Regions from separate parts of the Stenotrophomonas sp. GQ19 genome, predicted to be linked through region 2. Evidence: riboswitches for the same ligand, from Rfam matches in the RefSeq annotation. Region 2 holds a riboswitch; the other holds the start of a gene.
The links. A riboswitch is a leader RNA that binds a small molecule or an ion and turns the genes downstream of it on or off. The one in region 2 is predicted to bind glycine.
Positions count from the first base shown of each region.

Region 1: another riboswitch for glycine. It lies ahead of gcvP (aminomethyl-transferring glycine dehydrogenase); the one in region 2 lies ahead of AC6CHL_RS15155 (trimeric intracellular cation channel family protein).

Region 1 is NZ_JCAXES010000002.1:111,680-122,040, forward strand. It holds gene AC6CHL_RS04665 (M2 family metallopeptidase) at 1-1,371, shown strand, start outside; gene AC6CHL_RS04670 (hypothetical protein) at 1,530-1,922, opposite strand; gene AC6CHL_RS04675 (siderophore-interacting protein) at 2,002-2,895, opposite strand; gene AC6CHL_RS04680 (multidrug effflux MFS transporter) at 3,061-4,284, opposite strand; glycine riboswitch at 4,579-4,680, shown strand; gene gcvP (aminomethyl-transferring glycine dehydrogenase) at 4,769-7,648, shown strand; gene AC6CHL_RS04690 (amino acid permease) at 8,377-9,759, opposite strand; gene AC6CHL_RS04695 (AraC family transcriptional regulator) at 9,841-10,361, opposite strand, start outside.
Region 2 is NZ_JCAXES010000008.1:106,756-117,116, forward strand. It holds gene AC6CHL_RS15145 (MdtB/MuxB family multidrug efflux RND transporter permease subunit) at 1-472, opposite strand, end outside; gene AC6CHL_RS15150 (MdtA/MuxA family multidrug efflux RND transporter periplasmic adaptor subunit) at 469-1,644, opposite strand; gene AC6CHL_RS15155 (trimeric intracellular cation channel family protein) at 1,931-2,548, opposite strand; glycine riboswitch at 2,639-2,730, opposite strand; glycine riboswitch at 2,739-2,833, opposite strand; gene AC6CHL_RS15160 (GIY-YIG nuclease family protein) at 2,878-3,141, shown strand; gene AC6CHL_RS15165 (hypothetical protein) at 3,165-3,317, shown strand; gene AC6CHL_RS15170 (nuclear transport factor 2 family protein) at 3,349-3,789, shown strand; gene AC6CHL_RS15175 (hypothetical protein) at 3,793-4,242, shown strand; gene AC6CHL_RS15180 (DUF2004 domain-containing protein) at 4,334-4,657, shown strand; gene AC6CHL_RS15185 (hypothetical protein) at 4,700-4,963, opposite strand; gene AC6CHL_RS15190 (NAD(P)/FAD-dependent oxidoreductase) at 4,960-6,261, opposite strand; gene AC6CHL_RS15195 (NYN domain-containing protein) at 6,424-7,185, shown strand; gene AC6CHL_RS15200 (hypothetical protein) at 7,204-7,413, opposite strand; gene AC6CHL_RS15205 (glutathione S-transferase family protein) at 7,516-8,136, shown strand; gene AC6CHL_RS15210 (primosomal protein N') at 8,346-10,361, opposite strand, start outside.

The DNA of each region.
Region 1 (10,361 bases), on a different contig from region 2:
AAGGAAATGGGCTTCGCCGACGCCGGCCAGATGTGGCGCAGCGGCTACGACATGCCCCCCGAGCAGATCGGCCCGGAAACCGACCGCCTGTGGGAACAGGTCAAGCCCATGTACGAACAGCTCCACTGCTACGCCCGCACCAAGCTGGATGACACCTACGGCAAGGACAAGGCCGAAACCGAGGGTGGCCTGATCGCCGCCCACCTGCTCGGCAACATGTGGCAGCAGGACTGGTCCAACCTCTGGGACCAGCTGGAACCGTATCCCGGCGCCGGCAGCCTGGACATCACCGCCGCACTGGAAAAGCAGTACCAGACCAACCTCAGCGGCGCGCTGGCCAAGGCCGGCGGCAACAACGCCACCATCGAAGCGCAGTTCAAGGCGCAGCGCGAGGCCGAACTGCGTACCGCCAAGCAGATGACCGAACGTGCGCAGGACTTCTACGTCTCGCTCGGCATGCCCGCGCTGCCCAAGTCGTACTGGGACAAGACCCAGTTCATCAAGCCCCTGGACCGCGACGTGGTCTGCCACGCCAGCGCCTGGGACATGAACATGGACGGCGACGTGCGCACCAAAATGTGCATCAAGCCCACCGAAGAAAACTTCACCACCATCTACCACGAGCTGGGCCACATCTATTACGACCTGGCCTACAACCCGCTGCCGCCGCTGTTCCAGGGCGGTGCCAACGATGGCTTCCATGAAGCGATCGGCGACACCATCGTGCTGGCCATGACCCCGCAGTACCTCAACTCCATCGGCCTGGTCGACAAGCCGCAGGAAAGCCGCGAGGCCACCATCAACGCGCAGATGCGCATGGCCCTCAGCGGCGTGTCGTTCCTGCCGTTCGGCCTGATGATCGACCGCTGGCGCTGGGGCGTGTTCGATGGCTCCATCACCCCGGACCACTACAACCAGGCATGGTGGGACCTGAAGGCCAAGTACCAGGGCGTGGCCCCGGTGGGTGCGCGCGGTGAGGAGTTCTTCGATCCGGGCGCCAAGTACCACGTGCCGGGCAACACCCCGTACACCCGCTACTTCCTGGCGCGCATCCTGCAGTTCCAGTTCTACAAGGGCCTGTGCGATGCCTCCGGCTACAAGGGCCCGCTGCACCAGTGCAGCTTCTACGGCAACAAGGAAGCCGGGCAGAAGTTCTGGGCGATGCTGAGCAAGGGCGCCAGCCAGCCGTGGCAGGCCACGCTGCGCGAGATCACCGGCGGCGACAAGCTCGATGCCGGCCCGATGATCGAGTACTTCACCCCGGTCAACGACTGGCTCAAGCAGCAGAACCAGGGCCAGATGTGCGGCTGGAAGGCACCGGCGGCCACCGCCGCGGCCACCCCGGCCGCGACCGCACCGGCGGCACGCTGACCGTGCGCTGGGGCCGGCTGTTGGGCGGCCCCACTGCTACATGAAAAAAACCGGCCGAAAGGCCGGTTTTTTCTTGTTTGCTGTCGGTGGCTTTGGATGGATCTGATGACATCCGAACCGACTGCAGCCACGCATGGCGTGGCTCTACCCCCCCGGCCTCAGGAGTGCGTCGGGGTCTTCAGGCTGGCGGCGAGTTCGGCCTTGAACTGCTCGAAATCCTTGCCGTCGGCCTTGGCCTCGGCATGCGCGGCGTCCTTCAGTGCATCCGAATACACCAGGCGCACCGGCGTGCCTTGGCGTTCGTGCAGTTCGGCGGCCTGCATGATCAGCGCCAGCACGCGGGCGGCACTGGGGGTCTGGCCGGCGATACGGCCGTCCATGCCCAGCACCCATTCGCCATCGCGACGCACCACGCCAGCCAGCAGCGTGCGCTGCTGGTCGCGCAGTTCCGCATGCGGTTCGACCGGCGGGGCGGCGGCCTGCTCACGGTTGGCGGCCTGGGTTTCACGGCGCCGGCGGATGTCGCGGCGCAGTTTGGAGGTGGTCGACATCAAGAACGTCCGGACTGCATCAAAGCGCCAAGGATACCGCACGTGCCCCGCCAGGCCGGCCGCTGGCCACCGCCACCCCTCAGTCCAGCACCTTGCCGTGGCGCCAGTACCCCATGAAGGTGATGGCCCGTTTGTCGATCCCGCAGTCCTTCACCAGGTGCCGGCGGATCGCCATCACCGCGCCGGCTTCACCGGCGACCCACGCGTACAGCCCGCCGCCCGGCGCACTGGCCTGCTCCCACAGGATGTCCTGGTCGATGTCGATCTCGGCCAGGTCCTGCTCGGCCGCGCGCAGCCCCAACGGCCCGACCCGCGCCTGCACCGCCTGCTGCAGCAGCTGCCCGTGGGCGGCGCCCTCGCGGGCCAGCCAGAACAGCTGCGCCCCCACCGGGGCCGCCAGCGGCAGCACGTCGGCGTCGTGGGCCACTTCCAGGAAGGCCTGCACCTGCGGCGGATGCGGCCAGCGGGCCAGGTCTTCCAGGATGCCGGCCACCGCCGGCAGCGCGGTCTCATCGGCCACCAGCAGCACCCGCTGCACGTCGGCCGGCGGCTTCCACTCGAATCCCTGGCTGCTGTCGGCCACCTGTGCATCCGGGGCCAGCAGGCCGATGCGGTCGCCGATGCGGGCATGGGTGGCCCAACGTGAGGCCGGGCCGGTCTCCCCGTGCAGGACGAAATCGACGTCGACCTCGCCGGCCTCCGGGCGCAACGCGCGGATGGTGTAGGTCCGCATCGGGGCGCGTTCGCCCTCAGGCAGGGCGCGGTAGCGCGCGTACCAGTCCTCGCCCTGCGGCACCTGCGGCGCGTCCTGGCCGGGCAACGGGAAGAACACCTTGATGCGCTGGTCCGGCCCGTCGGTCTTCATGTTGGCCACGTCGGGCGCGGCGAACACCATGCGGGTCAGCGACGGGGAAAGGACGGTGCGCTGCTTGAGCGCGACGTCGAACAGGCGGTAGGTCTGCTGTGCAGCCATGCAATCACCCTGGAGTGCGGCGGACACGGACGGCCCGCAGGGGAATGTGTTGGCTGTCGTGGTGCACGAACTGGCTGGCGAGCACACAGAATACGCCGCCACCGCAGGTTGGCAATGGCGGCGGCACCGCGGTTGCGCACGACGCAACCGTGGCGTGCGCGCGGCTTATTCGATGGGCGTCAACAGCGCGCGGCGCTGCTCGCAGTGGCGTTCCCAATACCAGAAACTGGCGCCCACGGCGAAGAAGCCCGCATAGCCCAGCGCAAGATGCAGCGGCTTGGCACTGAGCAGCGGCGAGACCACGCCGGCCACCACGGTGTTGATCATCAGCTGGATGAACATCTGCATCGACGACGCCAGCCCGCGCTGGTGCGGGTACATGTCCAGCACCGCCAACGCCAGGATCGGGAAGATCAGCGCCATGCCCACGCCCCCCAGGAAGATCGGCAGCACCGCCCACGGCAGCATGATCTGCGGCACGGCCAGCACATAGCCCAGGTTGAGCACCGCCGACACCGCGCACAGGCCGAAGCCGATGCCGATCTGGCGCTGCGCGGTCAGGCGCCCGGCCATGCGCCCGGACAGGAACGAGCCCATCGTCATGCCGCCGATGGTGGGGATGAACAGCCACGCAAAGCCGCCCTCGCCCAGCTTGAGGTGCTGCATGACAAACACCGGTGCCGAGGCGATGTACAGGAAGATGCCGGAGAAGTTGAACGCGCCGGCCGCCGCCAGCCGCAACAGGCGTGGGTTGGAGCCCATGCGCAGGTAGCTGCGCAGCAGTTCGCGCATCGACAACGGCGTGCGCGCCTCCACCGGGTGGGTTTCAGGCAGCCACTTGCCGGTGGCCAGCAGCAGCACCACCCCGAACAGCACCAGGAACCAGAAAATCAGCGGCCAGTCGCCCCCGCCCAGCAGGATCCAGCCGCCGATGATCGGCGCGATCGCCGGGGCCACGCCGAAGATCATCGACACCTGGCTCATCAGGCGCTGCGCGTCGGCCCCGTGGTACAGGTCGCGGATCACGGCGCGGCCGACGATCACCCCGACCCCGGCGGTGACGCCCTGCAGCGCGCGGAACACCAGCAGCGTGGTCATGTCACGTGACAGCGCGCAGCCGATCGAGGCGCCGATGAACAGCACCAGCCCGCCGATGATCACCCGCTTGCGCCCGAACGCATCGGACAGCGGGCCGTGCGCCAGGCTCATCAGGCCGTAGAACAGCAGGTACACGCTGATGGTCTGCTGCACCGCGACCTGGTCCACCTGCATGCGCTCCCCCAGCAGCAGGAAGGCCGGGAAAATGGTGTCGATCGAGAACGGACCGAACATCGCCAGGCCTGCAAGCAGCAGGGCCAGGCGGCGGGTCGAGGGCGAGGCGGGCGTCATGCGGTCTTCCGTCTGGGCCATGCGCGAATGCACGGCGGGCGCCAGCCCGGAACGGGCGGCGCCAGATGAATACGAGGATCCGGCCATGATAGGCCTTTGCCGGCCCCCGCACCATGCCAACGGGTGCCATTCGGAGGCGTCTGGAGGCCCCCATTCATCCCGGGTGGGGCCGCAGTCGGCAAGGCCGCTGGGCTATAATCGCCGGGCTACATGGTGGGAGAAGCGGCGCTTTGTTTTGAAGCACCCGCTGCCGAAGGCGCAACGCCCGTAATCGCTCAGGCCCGATACCACCCGCATCAAAACTCTGGAGAGACCGGCCAGTGCCGGCGCCGAAGGGGCACGAAGCACGCAGATGCGCGCTTTTAAACTCTCAGGCAAAAGGACAGAGGGGCACCCAGGAAGACCGCAAGGTCCGGCGGTTCGCGCGCGTCTGCGATGCACCCCGACCCGGCAGACTTCCGAACGTGCGTGCCCACTCTTCGAGATGCCAGCCATGTCCCAGAACACCCCTTCCCTGCGCGAGCTTGAACACAGCCACGCGTTCGTCGAACGCCACATTGGCCCCAACGACGCCGAAATCGCGCAGATGCTCGACGTGGTCGGCCACGCCTCGCTGGACGCGCTCACCGATGCGATCGTGCCCGCCGGGATCAAGTCGCCGGCGGCGCTGGCGTTGCCCGAGTCGCTGACCGAAGTGCAGGCGCTGGCCAAGATCCGCGCCATCGCCGACAAGAACCAGGTGTTCCGCACCTTCATCGGCCAGGGCTACTACGGCACGCTCACCCCGAACGTGATCCTGCGCAACGTGCTGGAAAACCCGGCGTGGTACACCGCCTACACTCCGTACCAGGCCGAGATCTCGCAGGGCCGCATGGAAGCGCTGATCAACTTCCAGACCCTGTGCGCCGACCTGACCGGCATGGAAATCGCCAACGCCTCGCTGCTGGACGAAGCCACCGCCGCGGCCGAAGCGATGACCCTGGCCAAGCGTTCGGCCAAGAGCAAGTCCGACACCTTCTTCGTGCACGACGCGGTGCACCCGCAGACGCTGGAACTGCTGCGCACGCGCGCCGAGCCGATGGGCATCGTGCTGCGCGTGGGCACCCCGGCAGAAGCCATGGAAGCCGAAGCCTACGGCGTGCTGCTGCAGTACCCGGACACCTTCGGCCATGTGGGTGACTACAAGGCGCTGGCCGATGCCGTGCACGCGCGCGGCGGCCTGGTTGCCGTGGCCACCGACCTGCTGGCGCTGACCCTGATCGCCGCGCCCGGCGAATGGGGCGCGGACATCGTGGTCGGCAACTCGCAGCGTTTCGGCGTGCCGTTCGGTTTCGGCGGCCCGCATGCCGCGTTCATGGCCTGCCGCGACGCCTACAAGCGCTCGATGCCGGGCCGCCTGATCGGCGTGTCGGTCGACGCCCAGGGCAACGCGGCCTACCGCCTCACCCTGCAGACCCGCGAGCAGCACATCCGCCGCGAGAAGGCCACCTCCAACATCTGCACCGCCCAAGTGCTGCTGGCGGTGATGGCCTCGATGTACGCGGTGTACCATGGCCCGGACGGCCTGACCCGGATCGCCCGCCGCACCCACCGCCTGGCCGCGATCCTGGCCAATGCGCTGCGCGCTGCCGGCGTCAACGTGGGCGAGCACTTCTTCGACACCCTGCACGTCAAGGACATCGACGCCAAGGCGATCCACGCCAAGGCCGCGGCGGCGCGCATCAACCTGCGCGCGATCGACAGCGAAGCGGTCGGCATCAGCCTGGATGAAACCACCACCCGCGACGACATCGTGGCCCTGGGCCAGCTGTTCGGCGCCAAGGTGGATGTGGATGCGCTGGACGCCAGCACCGCCGACGCGCTGCCGGCCGGCCTGGTGCGCACCAGCGCGTTCCTGACCCACCCGGTGTTCAACACCCACCACAGCGAGCACGAACTGCTGCGTTACCTGCGCTCGCTGGCGGACAAGGACCTGGCCATGGATCGCACCATGATCCCGCTGGGCAGCTGCACCATGAAGCTCAACGCCACCGCCGAGATGATTCCGGTGACCTGGGCGGAGTTCGCCAATATCCACCCGCTGGCCCCGGCCGACCAGGCCACCGGCTACAAGGAACTGATCGAGAGCCTGGAAGCGATGCTGGTGGAATGCACCGGCTACGACGCGGTGAGCCTGCAGCCCAACTCGGGCGCGCAGGGCGAATACGCCGGCCTGCTGGCGATCCGCGCCTACCACCGCTCGCGCGGCGACGACCACCGTGACGTGTGCCTGATCCCGGATTCGGCGCACGGTACCAACCCGGCGTCGGCGCAGATGTGCGGCATGAAGGTGGTGGTGACCAAGACCGACGCCAACGGCAACGTCGACGTCGACGACATCCGCGTCAACGCCGAGAAGTACAGCGACCGCCTGGCCGCGATCATGATGACCTACCCCTCCACGCACGGCGTGTTCGAGGAAGAGGTGGTGGAGATCTGCGAGATCATCCACAAGCACGGCGGCCAGGTGTACACCGACGGTGCCAACATGAACGCTCTGGTGGGCGTGGCCAAGCCCGGCAAGTGGGGCTCGGACGTGTCGCACCTGAACCTGCACAAGACCTTCTGCATTCCGCACGGCGGCGGCGGCCCGGGCGTGGGCCCGTGCGCGGTCAAGTCGCACCTGGCGCCGTTCCTGCCGGGCAAGCTGGGTGACAACGGCCCGGTGGGCATGGTCAGCGCGGCCAGCTTCGGCAGCGCCTCGATCCTGCCGATCAGCTGGATGTACATCACGCTGATGGGCACCGCCGGCCTGCGCAAGGCCACCCAGGTGGCCCTGCTCAACGCCAACTACATCGCCACCCGCCTGGCCCCGCACTTCAAGACCCTGTACACCGGCCGCAACGGGCTGGTGGCACACGAGTGCATCCTGGACGTGCGCCCGCTGGAGAAGACCTCCGGCATCGCCGCCGAGGACGTGGCCAAGCGTCTGATCGATTTCGGCTTCCACGCCCCGACGCTGAGCTTCCCGGTCGCCGGCACGCTGATGGTGGAACCGACCGAAAGCGAATCGCTGCACGAGCTGGACCGCTTCATCAACGCGATGATCCAGATCCGCGAGGAAATCGCCGCGATCGAAGACGGCCGCCTGGACCGCGAGGACAACCCGCTCAAGCACGCCCCGCACACCGCCACCGCGGTGTCGGCCAGCGAATGGGCGCACGCCTACCCGCGTGAGCTGGCGGCCTTCCCGCTGGCCAGCCTGCGCCAGCAGAAGTACTGGCCGCCGGTGGCGCGCGTGGACAACGTGTACGGCGACAAGAACGTGATGTGTGCGTGCATCCCGGTGGATGCCTACAAGGAAGACGAGGGCGTGGAGGTGTAAACCTCCCTGCCCTGCTGCGACAGGAAACGGCCCGCGCAAGCGGGCCGTTTCTGTTTGCGGGATGCCCCTTCGCACGTGATGCTGGAAACGCCGGTCCCTGGTCGGCTGCCATTTCCCCCGGTAACGCCGGCCGCTGGCCGGCTCCCATTTACCCCGGTAGTGCCGGCCGCTGGCCGGCTCCCACGGATGCCGATCGGCATGGTGCAGAGCCGGCCAGCGGCCGGCACTACCGGGTTTCGATCGGTGAGGTGATGAGCCGGCCAGCGGCCGGCACTACCGGGTTTTGATCGGTGGTGTGATGTGCCCGCCAGCGGCCGGCACTACCGTCAATCCGCCCTGCGGCTGACGCGTACGCGGCGGGCGACTTCGCTGCTGATGGCGCTCACCGCGGTGAGCGCGGCCCTGCCGCGACAGGAAACGGCCCGCGCAAGCGGGCCGTTTCTGTTTGCGGGATGCCCCGTCGCACGTGATGCCGGTAACACCGGTCCCTGACCAGCTGCCATTTACCCCGGTAGTGCCGGCCGCTGGCCGGCTCCCACGGATGCCGATCGGCATGGTGCACAGCCGGCCAGCGGCCGGCACTACCGGGTTTCGATCGGTGAGGTGATGAGCCGGCCAGCGGCCGGCACTACCGGGTTTCGATCGGTGAGGTGATGAGCCGGCCAGCGGCCGGCATTACCGGGTTTCGATCGGTGGTGTGTTGTGCCGGCCAGCGGCCGGCAGTAGCGTCAATCCGCCCTGCGGCTGGCGCGTACGCGGCGGGCGACTTCGCTGCTGATGGCGATCACCGCGGTCAGCGCGGCCATCGACAGGAACTGCAGGCGGGTGTGCGACTCGGACAGCAGCAGGCCGAAGATCAGCGCCAGCACGCCCAGGCCGATTACGGTGAGGTACGGGTAACCGGCCATGCGGAACGGCAGGCGGGTGCCGTCGCGGTTGGCGCGGTGGCGCAGGATCAGCTGCGACAGCAGCGAGATCGTCCACACCAGCAGGCAGGTCGAGCCGACGATGTTGAGCAGCACCGGCAGCACCTTGTCCGGGAACAGCAGTTCCATCACCGTGGCCGCAAAGCCGAACAGCACGCTGGCCAGCACCGCGATGATCGGCACCTGGCGCGGGTCGGTCCAGCCCAGCACGGCCGGGGCCTCCTGGCGCTGGGCCAGCGAGTACATCATGCGCGAGGCGCCGTAGAGGTTGGCATTGAGCGCCGACAGCAGCGCGATCACCGCGATCAGGGTAATCGCCGTGGCCGCGCCGGGAATGTTGGCCACCTGCAGCACCGCCGCGAAGGGCGACTTCAGCGCTTCGCTGGTCCACGGCACCACGGCGATGATCACGCTGAGCGAGCCGATGTAGAACACCAGGATGCGCCAGGCCACGGTGCGGATGGCGCGCGCGATGCTGCGCTCGGGGTCTTCGGTTTCGGCCGCGGCCACCGCCACGATCTCGGTGCCGCCAAAGGCGAACACCACCACCAGCAGCGCCGCGCCCACACCGGCCAGGCCCTTCGGCGCGAACCCGCCGTGCGCGGTGAAGTTGGACAGGCCCGGCGAGGCCACGTCCGGCAGCCAGCCCATCAACAGCGCCACGCCGATCAGGATGAAGGCGATGATCGCCACCACCTTGAGGATGGCGAACCAGAATTCGAACTCGCCGAAGTTCTTCACCCCGAGCAGGTTGATCGCGGTGAAGAACAGCATGAAGGCCAATGCGGCCATCGGCACCGGCACCGCCGGCCAGACCGTGGCCAGCAACCCGGCCGCGCCCACCGCTTCGGCGGCGATCACGATCACCAGCTGTACCCACCACAGCCAGCCCACGGTGGCCCCGGCGGTGGCACCCATGGCGTCGGCCGCGTACACCGAGAACGCACCACTGGTCGGCTTGGCGGCTGCCATCTCACCCAGGGCGTTCATCACGATGATCACCAGCGCGCCGGCGACCAGGTAGGACAGCAGCACCGCCGGCCCGGCCGCCTGCACGCCCACGCCCGAGCCCAGGAACAGGCCCGCGCCGATCGCGCTGCCCAGTCCCATCATGATCAGCTGGCGGGGCTTGAGCGCGTGGCCCAGGCGGGGAGCGGCTGGCGTCGGAGTCGGGGATGCGGGCATCGGAATCGCTTGGCGGGCAACAGGTGCAACACGATACCTGTTCGGCCGGGCTGCGGCATAGGCCACAGGGCCCAGCCCGGCCTAGCGGTCGCGCTCGCCGATCTGCGCGCGGTAGCCGCGCGGGGACACCCCCACCTCGGCCTTGAACTTGCGGGTGAACGCGCTCTGGTCGGTGAAGCCGCAGGCCTGGCCGATGCTGGCGATGCTGTCGCCGCCGTGCAGCAGGTGCACCGCCATCTGGATGCGCAGGCGGGTGAGCACCTGCTGCGGGGTCATCTGGAACACCTTGCGGAAGGTGCGCTCCAGCTTGGACAGCGAAAACCCGGTGATGTCCAACAGGGTCTGCATGCGCACGTTCTCGGCGTAATGCGCGTTCAGGTGCGCCAGCGCCAGCCGCAGCTGCTCGTACTGGGTGCCCAGGCTGTCCTTCTGGCCGAGGTCGCGCGAAATGCCAATCAGCCCCTTGACCTGCCCGTCCACCAGCAGCGGCCGCTTGCAGGTCAGGCACCAGCCCGGCTCGCGGTTGGCGAACAGGTGCAGCTCCATCAGGTTCTCGATCACCCGCCCGGCCAGCACCTGTTCGTCCTGGCTGGCGTAATCGG
Region 2 (10,361 bases):
CCAGGTCGTGCACCTGCGGAAGCGACAGGCCCTGCGAGGTCACCGCCAGGGTCAGGATCGGAGTGTCGGCCGGGTTGACCTTGCGGTACACCGGCGGCACCGGCAGGTCGTCGGGCAGGAAGCTGTCGGCGGCGTTGATCGCGGCCTGCACTTCCTGCTCGGCCACGCCCAAGGCCACCTCCAGCGAAAACTGCAGGGTGATCACCGACGCGCCCCCCGAGCTGGTGGAGGACATCTGCTTCAGCCCGGGAATCTGGCCGAGCTGGCGCTCCAGCGGCGCGGTCACCGCACTGGTGGTCACCCCCGGGCTGGCACCCGGGTACAGCGTGGTGACCTGGATGATCGGGTAGTCCACCTGCGGCAGCGCCGCCACCGGCAGCAGCCGGTAGGCCAGGAAGCCGGACAGCAGCAGCGCCACCATCAGCAGCGTGGTGGCTACCGGGCGCTCGATGAAGGGCCGCGAGAGGTTCATGCGCCGGTCCGCGGCGCGTCCACCTGCGTACCCGGCGTGGGCACCACCTCCACCGGCGCACCTTCGCGCAGGCCGTCGATGCCTTCCACCACCACCCGCTCGCCGGCCTTGAGGCCTTCGCGCACCGAGACGCGCTCACCATCGGCCGGGCCCAGCACCACGTTGCGCAGGTGCGAGGTGTTGTCCGGCGCGATCACGTACACATAGCTGCCCTTGCTGCCGAACTGCACGGCGGCGTTGGGAATCACCACCGCATCGGCACTGCTCACCTGCAGGCGGATGTTGACGAACTGGTTGGGGAACAGCGCCTCGTCGGCATTGGCGAACTGCGCGCGCAGCTTCAGCGTGCCGGTGGCGGTGTCGATGCGGTTGTCCAGGCTGGACAGCACGCCGCTGCCGAGCGCTTGGCGCTCTTCGCGATCCCATGCTTCCACCGTGAGGTCGGGCGTGGCGCGCACGGCCGCCACCACCGCTGGCAGGTCCGGCTCGGGCACGGTGAAGAGCACGCTGATCGGCGTGGTCTGGGTGATGGTGGCCAGTGGTTCGGTATCGCCGCTGCGCACCAGGTTGCCCACGTCCACGTTGCGCAGGCCCATGCGCCCGGCCACCGGCGCGGTGATGCGGGTGTACTGCAGCTGCAGGCGTGCTTCATCCACCGCAGCCTGGTCGGTCTGGCGCCGGCCCTGCAGCTGGCGCACCTTGCTCTGCTGGTCGCTCAGGTCCTGGGCCGACACGAAGTGCTTGGCCTGCAGTTCGCTGTAGCGCGTGAGCTGGGTCTGCGCGTTGTCCAGTTCGGCCAGGTTCTGCTGCTGGGTGCCCAGCGCACGCGCCAACGCCACCTGGTAGGGGCGCGGATCGATCTCGGCGATCAGGTCGCCGGCCTTGACGTGTTCACCCTCGCGGAACGACAGCCGCAGCAGTTCGCCCTCCACGCGGCTGCGCAGGCTCACGGTATGCAACGGCGTCACCGTGCCCAGCGCCTTCAGGCGCACCACCAGGTCTTCGCGCACCACCGTGGCCACGCGCACCGGCGTGGCGGTGCTCGCGGGTGCGGCTTCGGCGGCCGGCGCGGGCGACAACACGCGCCAGGCGATCACGGCGGCGGCCAGCACGGCCACGACCAACAGCGGTTTGAACAGACGACGGGAACGCGAGGGGAGCGGGGCAGACATGGGGCATCCTGCGCGTGCGCCACACGGCGAACGCGTCCATGGTTTACCGGCCCGTGGGGGCAGGCGAGGCGAAGTGGGGTTGTCTGGCGGGGCCGCTGGTCGAATGCCGCAGCGTGGCTGGATACCGACCCGGGAGGGGCGGGGGCGTCATGGTACCGCGTGTGGGTGCCTGCACTCACATGCCCTTGGTCATGGGGCGGGGACGGTTGGGTGCTACCGGTGCATTGAACGTGTGTCAGGCCACCCGACCAACGGTCGGGTGCTACCGGTGCATTGAACGTTCCGTTCAATGCACCTCGTCGCGGTAGACGAACTTGGGCATTTCCCATTTGAAGTGGATCGCCAGCAGGCGCAGCAGGAAGCCGCCGCCCAGGCACCACAGCGTGGCCGCGTTGATCGACATGCCCAGCTCCAGCAGGCCCAGGTAGGCCGCGCCGGTGAACAGGGTGATCACCGCATACAGTTCCTTCTGGAAGATCAGCGGGACCTCGTTGCACAGCACGTCGCGCAGCACGCCGCCGAAGGCACCGGTCAACATGCCCGAGATCAGCACGATCGGCGCGGCGTGGCCGGCATCGCGCGCCACCGCGCAGCCGATCAGGGTGAAGCAGATCAGCCCCAGTCCATCCAGCACCAGGAAGGTGCGGCGGAAGTGGTGCATCCAGCGCGCCACCCAGGTGGCGATCAACGCCGCGCAGATGGTGAAGCCCAGGTACTCCGGATGCTTCACCCAGCCCAGCGGGTAGTGGCCCAGCACGATGTCGCGCAGCGAACCACCGCCGAGTGCGGTGACGCAGGCGATGATGACCACGCCGAACAGGTCCATGCGCCGCCGTCCGGCGGACAGCGCGCCGGTCATGGCTTCGGCGGAAATGGCGATGAGGTAGATCAGTGAGAGCAGCATGGGGGAGGCTCCGGGCACGTCAGGCGGGGACGGAAGCACGCACATCGCACGCCAGCGCGGGGCACTGTCGTGAGGGTGGGATTCCGTTGCCGCTCCCGCTGTCCTTTTGCCTGAGAGTTCGGTGGCCAAGGCCACGTGCCCCTTCGGCGGGTCATTGAAGACCTCTCTCCAGATCGGCGTGCTGGATGCATGGTTGGTGGCGTTCCGAGCCACCGGCCTGAGCGATTATGGGAGCCTGCGCCTTCGGCGGGTGCCAGCGTGGCACCTCTCTCCTGCATCCGGGGCGGATTCTAGCAGCCGCCGGGCGCTCTCCGGTGGATAATCCCGGTATGCCCGCTGAACCCGCCCCCTGGTACGTGTACCTGCTGGAATGCCGCAACGGCAGTTACTACGCCGGCATCAGCAACGACGTGGACGCCCGCTTCCAGGCCCATCTGGCCGGCAAGGGCGCCAAGTACACCCGCGCCCACCCGCCGGTGAAGCTGCTGGCCATGCGCGCCTACCCGGACCGCGCGACCGCCTCCAAAGCCGAATGGCAGCTCAAGCGCCAGCCGCGGGCGCGCAAGCTGGCGTGGCTGCAGGCCACCCCGTAGCGCCGGGCTCCACCCGGCTGCGCGTGACGCTGGCTCGCCGTCACGGCGTAGGCCACAATCCGCCGACCACCTGGCTGGACGGTCTTCGCACGGGTGAGCCGATGAGCGACGAGGCGGCCGCCTTCATGTACATGCAGCTGGGCCTGACCGAATTGGAGCTGTTCGGCGAGGAATGAGCTGCGCCACCTACCCGAGGGAAACCCTGCGATGACCCCGCTTGCCCTGTTGCTCGCCCTTGCCGGCGCTACTACACCTGCCGCCCCCGCCATCGATCCCGCCACGCGTGCCGCGATCGAAACCACCTGCCTGGACTACGTGGACGGCCAGCTCGAGGGCGACCCGGCCCGCGTGGCGCGTTCGCTGCACCCGGACCTGGCCAAGCGCGCGATCCTGGGTGACACGCCGGATGAGCGCCTCGGCCTGCGCCGGATGTCGAAGGAAGAACTGGTGGAGCTCACCCGGCAGGGCGCGTTGAAAACCCCGAAGGACCAGTGGAACCGCAGCTGCACGCTGCTCGACGTTACCGGCAACGCCGCCTCGGTGCGGTTGGAAACACCGTGGTTCGTGGACTATTTCCACATGGGCCGGTTCGGCGAGCGCTGGGTCATCGTCAATGCGCTGTGGTACAGCAAGCCGAAGGGGGCGTGACACATGAGCACCTCCGCCAAGGCGTGGACGTCACTGCTGCTGTTGGCTGTTCTGGTGGGTGCGCTACCGGGTGTGCTCTACCTGCTGGGCTTGGCCAGCATTCAGGCGATGCCGCTGCCGGCAGCAGTGCCGAAAAGTCCCCAGGCGGTGTGCGATGGTGAGCCGCTTGAACCGGTCGCGCGGCTGGACCCTTGGCGCTTCACCGCCGCGCTCTTCATCGCGCCGCTTGGGCAGGATGTATTGGCGCATCGTCAAGCGTCGTGGGTGGCGGCCAGGCATTTGTTGCGCGAGCGACGCGGCGGCATGGTCAGCTGGCACCTTGCCAATGCCGCGTTGACGATCTGGATTACCCGGCACTGGAGTGCAACCCAGATCGCAGCCACCGCGCATGCAGAGCACTATTGTCGGGACCGCATTGCTGTTCCAAATAGCCTGAGAACGCCGCGCGATTGACCGCCCGTGGCATCACCGCGATCATACCCTGCGCCCCGCGCGCTTCAACGATGCAAGTCCGCAATGCACCCCCTACAGACAAGGACGCCACATGACCGATACAACCGCACAACGACAGGCGCAGGCACTGGCCGCCCTCCAGCAGGCCGTGGGCACCGAAGCCGGCGAAGACGGCGTGGATCTGTTCGCCGACCACCACCGCGACGAGCTGCCGGCCAGCTATTGGCAGCAGCACCTCGGCGACGTTGCGCCGACGTCGGCCGCCATCATCGGGCTGCTGGAATTCAAGTCGGCCTGGGGCGAAAACGAGAGTGAGTACTTCGATTTCACCTTGCCGGGCGACGTCACGAACTACGTGGTGTCGGTGCACTTCGATGAAGCCGGCGAGATCGACGGGATCGCGATGGAAAGCTGATGCATCGGGGCGAAGTCACCGGACATACCGATGGGTTCACCCCTAACGCGGCGGCAGTACGAACACCAGCAGTACGCACAGCGCCAGAATGCCCACCAGCACCCAGCGCAACCCCTCCGGTGACAGCACGCCGAACAGGCGCAGCTCGCTGGCAGCGAAGTGGTGCCCGCAGTTCGGACAACGCACCTGCATCTGCACGTGGCGCGGGGTGATCGCGTTGAAGAACATCGGCACACCGCTGCGCACCAATGCCTTTCGGCTGTCGAACACGGCCGCGCAGCCCGGACAGGTTTCGTGGTTGCTCATGGCGGCGGGGTGTCGCTGGTCAGCTTCGGCCGGCGGTCCTCACGGTCATCCCCGAAGATGATCCGCGCACTGCGCTGGTAGCTCCAATACGCCACCGCCCAGTTGAGCAGCACCACGATGCGGTTGCGGAAGCCGATCAGGAAGAACACGTGCGCGGCCAGCCAGAACCACCAGGCCAGCACGCCGGACAACTGCAGCCGGCCCAGGTGCACGATGGCCGCCATGCGCCCGATCGTGGCCAGGTTGCCGAAGTCCTGGTACTTGAACGGGCCCGGCGCCGGTTTGTCCTCCAGCCGCGCGCGGATGATCGCCGCCACGTGCTTGCCCATCTGCTTGGCCGCAGGCGCCACGCCGGGCACCGGCCGGCCGTCGGCCTGGCTGAGCGCGGCCAGGTCGCCGGCGACGAAGATCTCCGGGTGGCCTTCGATGGTCAGGTCCGGCTGTACCGGCACGCGGCCGGCGCGGTCCAGCGGCACCGCCAGTGTGCGTGCCAGCGGCGAGGCGGCCACGCCGGCGGCCCACACCACGGTGCGCGCCGGCACGAACTGGTTGCCCAGCTGGAAGCCGTCGCCGTTGATGTCGCTCACCGGCGTACCGGTGAGTACTTCCACACCCAGTTTTTCGAGCTGGCGGCGCGCCTTCAACGACAGCACCTCGGGGAAGGTCGACAGCACGCGCGGGCCGGCTTCCACCAGACGCACCTTGGCGCTGGCCGGATCGATGTGGCGGAACTCGTTGCGCAGGGTATGCCGGGCGATCTCGGCCAGGGTGCCGGCCAGTTCCACGCCCGTGGGGCCGCCGCCGACCACCGCGAAGCTGAGCCAGGCGGCCTTGCGGGCGGGATCGGGCTCGGCCTCGGCGCGCTCGAACGCGAGCAGCAGCTTGCGGCGCAGCGCGATGGCATCGTCCAGGGTTTTCAGCCCGGGCGCATCGGCGGCCCATTCGTCGTGGCCGAAGTAGGCGTGGGTGGCGCCGGTGCAGAGCATCAGCGTGTCGTAGCCCAGGTGGCTGCCATCGGCCAACGTGATCTGCCGGGCCTGCTTGTCGATCGAGGTCACTTCGCCCAGGCGCACTTCCACGTTGCGCTGGTCGCCCAGGATGTGGCGCAGGGGCGCGGCGATATCCGGCGCCGACAGCCCGGCGGTAGCCACCTGATACAGCAGCGGCTGGAACAGATGGTGGTTGCGGCGGTCTACCAGGGTGATGCGCACGCGCGCGCTGGCCAATGCCCGGGTGGCCCAGAGGCCGGCGAAGCCTCCACCGATGATCACCAGGTGGGGCAGGGTATCGCGGGTCATGCAGGGACTCCTTGGCGGGGGCCGGCCGTCCGGCCCATGGGTTCATGGTCGACGCGGCATATCGTCGCACGTGAAGCACGATGTTCACGCGGATGACAGATACTGGGTTCAGGGGCCGTCGCGCTGGCGCATGGCCGTGGTCGCATCGCTGTGGAGGCTGACATGACCGAACCGGAAAAGCGCATCGCCCTGCTGATCGATGCCGACAACGCGCCGTCGTCGAAGATCGACGTGGTGCTGGCCGAGGTGGCGCGCTATGGCGTGGCCAACGTGCGCCGTGCCTATGGCAACTGGAAGAGCCCGGCGCTGAAAGGCTGGGAATCGGTGCTGCATGCCTACGCCATCCGCCCGATCCAGCAGTTCGCCTACAGCCGGGGCAAGAACGCCTCGGACATGGCCATGGTGATCGATGGCATGGACCTGCTGTACGCACGCAACCTGGATGGGTTTGCGATCGTCTCCAGCGATGCCGACTTCACCCCGCTGGTGATGCGCCTGCTTACCGACGGGGTCAAGGTGTACGGATTCGGAGAGAAGAAAACCCCCGAGCCGTTCGTCAATGCCTGCTCCAAGTTCACCTACCTGGAAGCGCTGGGACAGGACCTGGCCGCCGACCCCGAGGTGGAGCACGGCAACGAGGAAACCCGGCCGCGCAAGAGCGGCCCCGAGCTGCGCAGCGACACCCGTCTGGTGCAGATGCTGCGCAGCGCGGTGGCCTCGGCCGAAGCCGACGATGGCTGGTCGCACCTGGGCCCGGTGGGCAGCCAGATCGGCAACCAGGCCTCGTTCGATTCGCGCAACTACGGCTACGGCAAGCTCAGCGAACTGCTGGCCGCCACCGGCTTGTTCGAGATGAAGAAGGACGGCAAATCCACCTACGTGCGCGCGCTGCCGAAGAAGGGCGCGGCCAAGGCGGCCAAGTGATGCAGGGCGAGGTGCCGGTCAGTGCGTGGCGTGCACCACTGACAGCGTGCGCGCGTCGGACTGCTGGTAGCCGTCGATGACGCCGCGGCCAAAATCCTGCAGCGTGCCGAACGACATCAGCACCAGCGCGGCGGCCAGCATCAGGTTGCGATGATGACGGCGGTAGCCCACGACCAGCAGCACGATACCCAGGCACAACAGACTGACTTCGAGGATCTGCGCAAACATTGCATTTCGTCCATGAGGTGACGGCCACGCCGCCGACCGGCGTATCGTAGCGCCACTGCGCGGTGCTGTGGCACCGCTTCTGTCCGAACCGGGAAACCAACCATGCTGAAGATCTGGGGCCGCCACAATTCGAGCAACGTGCGCAAAGTCCTCTGGTGTGCCGAGGAAATCGCCGTGCCCTACGAGTCGATCCAGGTCGGCGGTGCGTTTGGCGGCACCCAGTCGCCGGAGTACCGGGCGATGAATCCCAACGGCCTGGTCCCGTTGATCGAAGACCATGGCCTGCCGCTGTGGGAATCCAACACCATCGTGCGTTACCTGGCCGCGCGCTATGCGCTGGGCACGCTGTACCCCGAAGACGTGGTGGCGCGCGCGCAGTCGGAGAAGTGGATGGACTGGACCACCTCCGCCTTCTCCGGCGTATTCCGCGACCTGTTCTGGGGCACCCTGCGTACCGCCCCGGCCGACCGCGATGAAGCGCGCATCGCTACCGCGCTGGTGCGCTCGGGCGACCTGCTGGCCATGGCTGACGACGCGTTGTCGCGGCAGCCGTGGCTGTCCGGCGATGACTTCGCCATGGGCGATATCCCGCTGGGCGCCTTCATCTATGCCTGGTTCGAAATGCCGATCCAGCGCCCGCAGTTGCCGCACCTGGCGGCCTGGTACGAGCGCCTCAAGCAGCGCCCGGCGTACCAGCGCGGCGTCATGACCGCGTTGACCTGACGCACCATGCCGACCAGCGGTCGGCGGCGGTAAGTGGTAGGTGCGGACCGTTGGTCCGCACGTGGCCCGCGCATGCGATGCAACGAAGGCGGACACGGCGCACCGACCCGGTCGGAGGCGGTACGTGATAGGTGTGGACCGTTGGTCCGCACATGGCCGTCGCATGCGCGATGGCGAACGCGCCGTGCCCACCAGCGGTCGGCACCTACCTAGTAGAGATCCGTCGGATCCACATCCAGCGACCAGCGCACCTTGCGTGCCTGCGGCAGCGCGTGGATCTGCGGGGTGATCAGGTCCAGTACGCCGTGCAGCGGTCGGCGTGCGGGCGCTGACAACAACAGCTGCGTGCGCTGGTACCCGGCGCGGCGCGGCATGGGGGCCGGCATCGGGCCGTAACGCTCCACCGCGGCATCGTCGGGAATCAACCCGCGCACCGCGCTGAGCATCGCGTTGGCATGCTCCACCTGCTGCGACTCGGCGCGCAGCAGCGCCAGGTGCGCGAACGGCGGAAAGCCGGCCGCTTCGCGCTGCTGCAACTCCGCTTCGGCAAAGGCGTGGTAGCCACCATTGACCAGCGTTTCCAGCAACGGGTGCCCGGGGTGGTGGGTCTGCAGCCATACCTCGCCCGGATCGGTGGCGCGCCCGGCACGCCCGGCCACCTGGATCAACTGCTGGGCCAGCTTCTCGCTGGCGCGGAAATCGGCCGAGAACAGGCCCTCATCGATACCCACCACTACCACCAGCGTCAGCTTGGGCAGGTCGTGGCCCTTGGCCAAAATCTGCGTGCCCACCAGGATCCCGGCGCGGTCGCCCAGCGCCGCCAGTTGGGTTTCCAGCGCGTCGCGGCGGCTGGTGGTGCCACGGTCGATGCGGATCACCGGGTAATCGGCGAAGGCCTCGACCAGATGTTCTTCCAGGCGCTCGGTGCCAATGCCCTGCGGCTGCAGCGCCAGGCTGCCGCAATCGGGGCAGGCCAACGGCGCGGACTGGCGCGCGCCGCAGTGGTGGCACTGCAGGCGCCGGCCGCCGGCGTGCACGGTCATCGGTGCGTCGCAGCGCTGGCACGGCGCGGTCCAGCCACAGTCGTGGCACAGCAGCACCGGCGCATAGCCGCGGCGGTTCTTGAACACCAGTACCTGGTGGCCGGCCTGCAGGTGCTCGGCAATGCCCTGCAGCACCTCCGGCGACAGCCCATCACGCAGCGGCCGCTTGCGCACGTCCAGCACGCGCACCCGCGGCGGGCGCGCATCGCCGGCGCGTACCTTCAGGCGCAGGTGGGTGTAACGGCCGGCTTGCGCGTTGTGCAGCGATTCCAGCGACGGCGTGGCGCTGCCCAGCACCACCGGCACATCCAGCGCCTTGGCCCGCACCAGGGCGAAATCGCGCGCGTGGTAGCGGATGCCATCCTGCTGCTTGTAGCTGCCGTCGTGTTCTTCATCCACCACGATCAGCCCGGCGTTGGGCAACGGGGTGAAGATCGCCGAGCGCGTGCCCACGATCACCTGCGCCTCGCCGCGCGCGGCCGCGGCCCATACGCGTGCGCGTTCGTTGTCGTTCAAACCGGAATGCAGCACGTGTACCGGAATGCCCAGGCGGGTGCGGAAGCGCGACAGGGTCTGCGGGGTCAGGCCGATTTCCGGCACCAGCACCAGCGCCTGTCTGCCGCGTGCCAGGCAGTCCACGATCGCCTGCAGGTACACCTCGGTCTTGCCGCTGCCGGTCACCCCGTCCAGCAGATAGGCGCCGAAGCCACGGGCACCGGTGATCGCCGCAATCGCGGCGGCCTGCTCGGGGTTGGGCGGCGGTCCGTCGCTGGCCTGCGCAACGGGCACCTGATGGTCCAGCGCGATCCGTTCGACCACGCCGCGCTTGGCCAGGGCACGGGCCGCGCTGCGCCAGTCCTCCATGCGGGCGTCCAGCACGTCTTCATCCACCACGCCCTCGGCCAGCAGCGCGCCCAACCGCTGCGGGCGGGTGCCGGCACGCAGGCGCGCGCGCTGCGCGTGGCCGTCGGCGGTCAGCTGCCAGCCCCAGCGGTGGGTGGCGGGTACCGCCTCGCCACGCCGCAGCGGTGCCGGCAGGGCGGTGCTGACCACCTCGCCGAGCGGGGCATGGGTGTAGCGCGCCAGCCACTGCAACGAGGTCCACACCTCGCCGCCCAGCAGCGGTTCGGCATCGATCCAGTCCAGCGCGGTGCGCAGCGTGCCGCCATCGGCCACCACGCC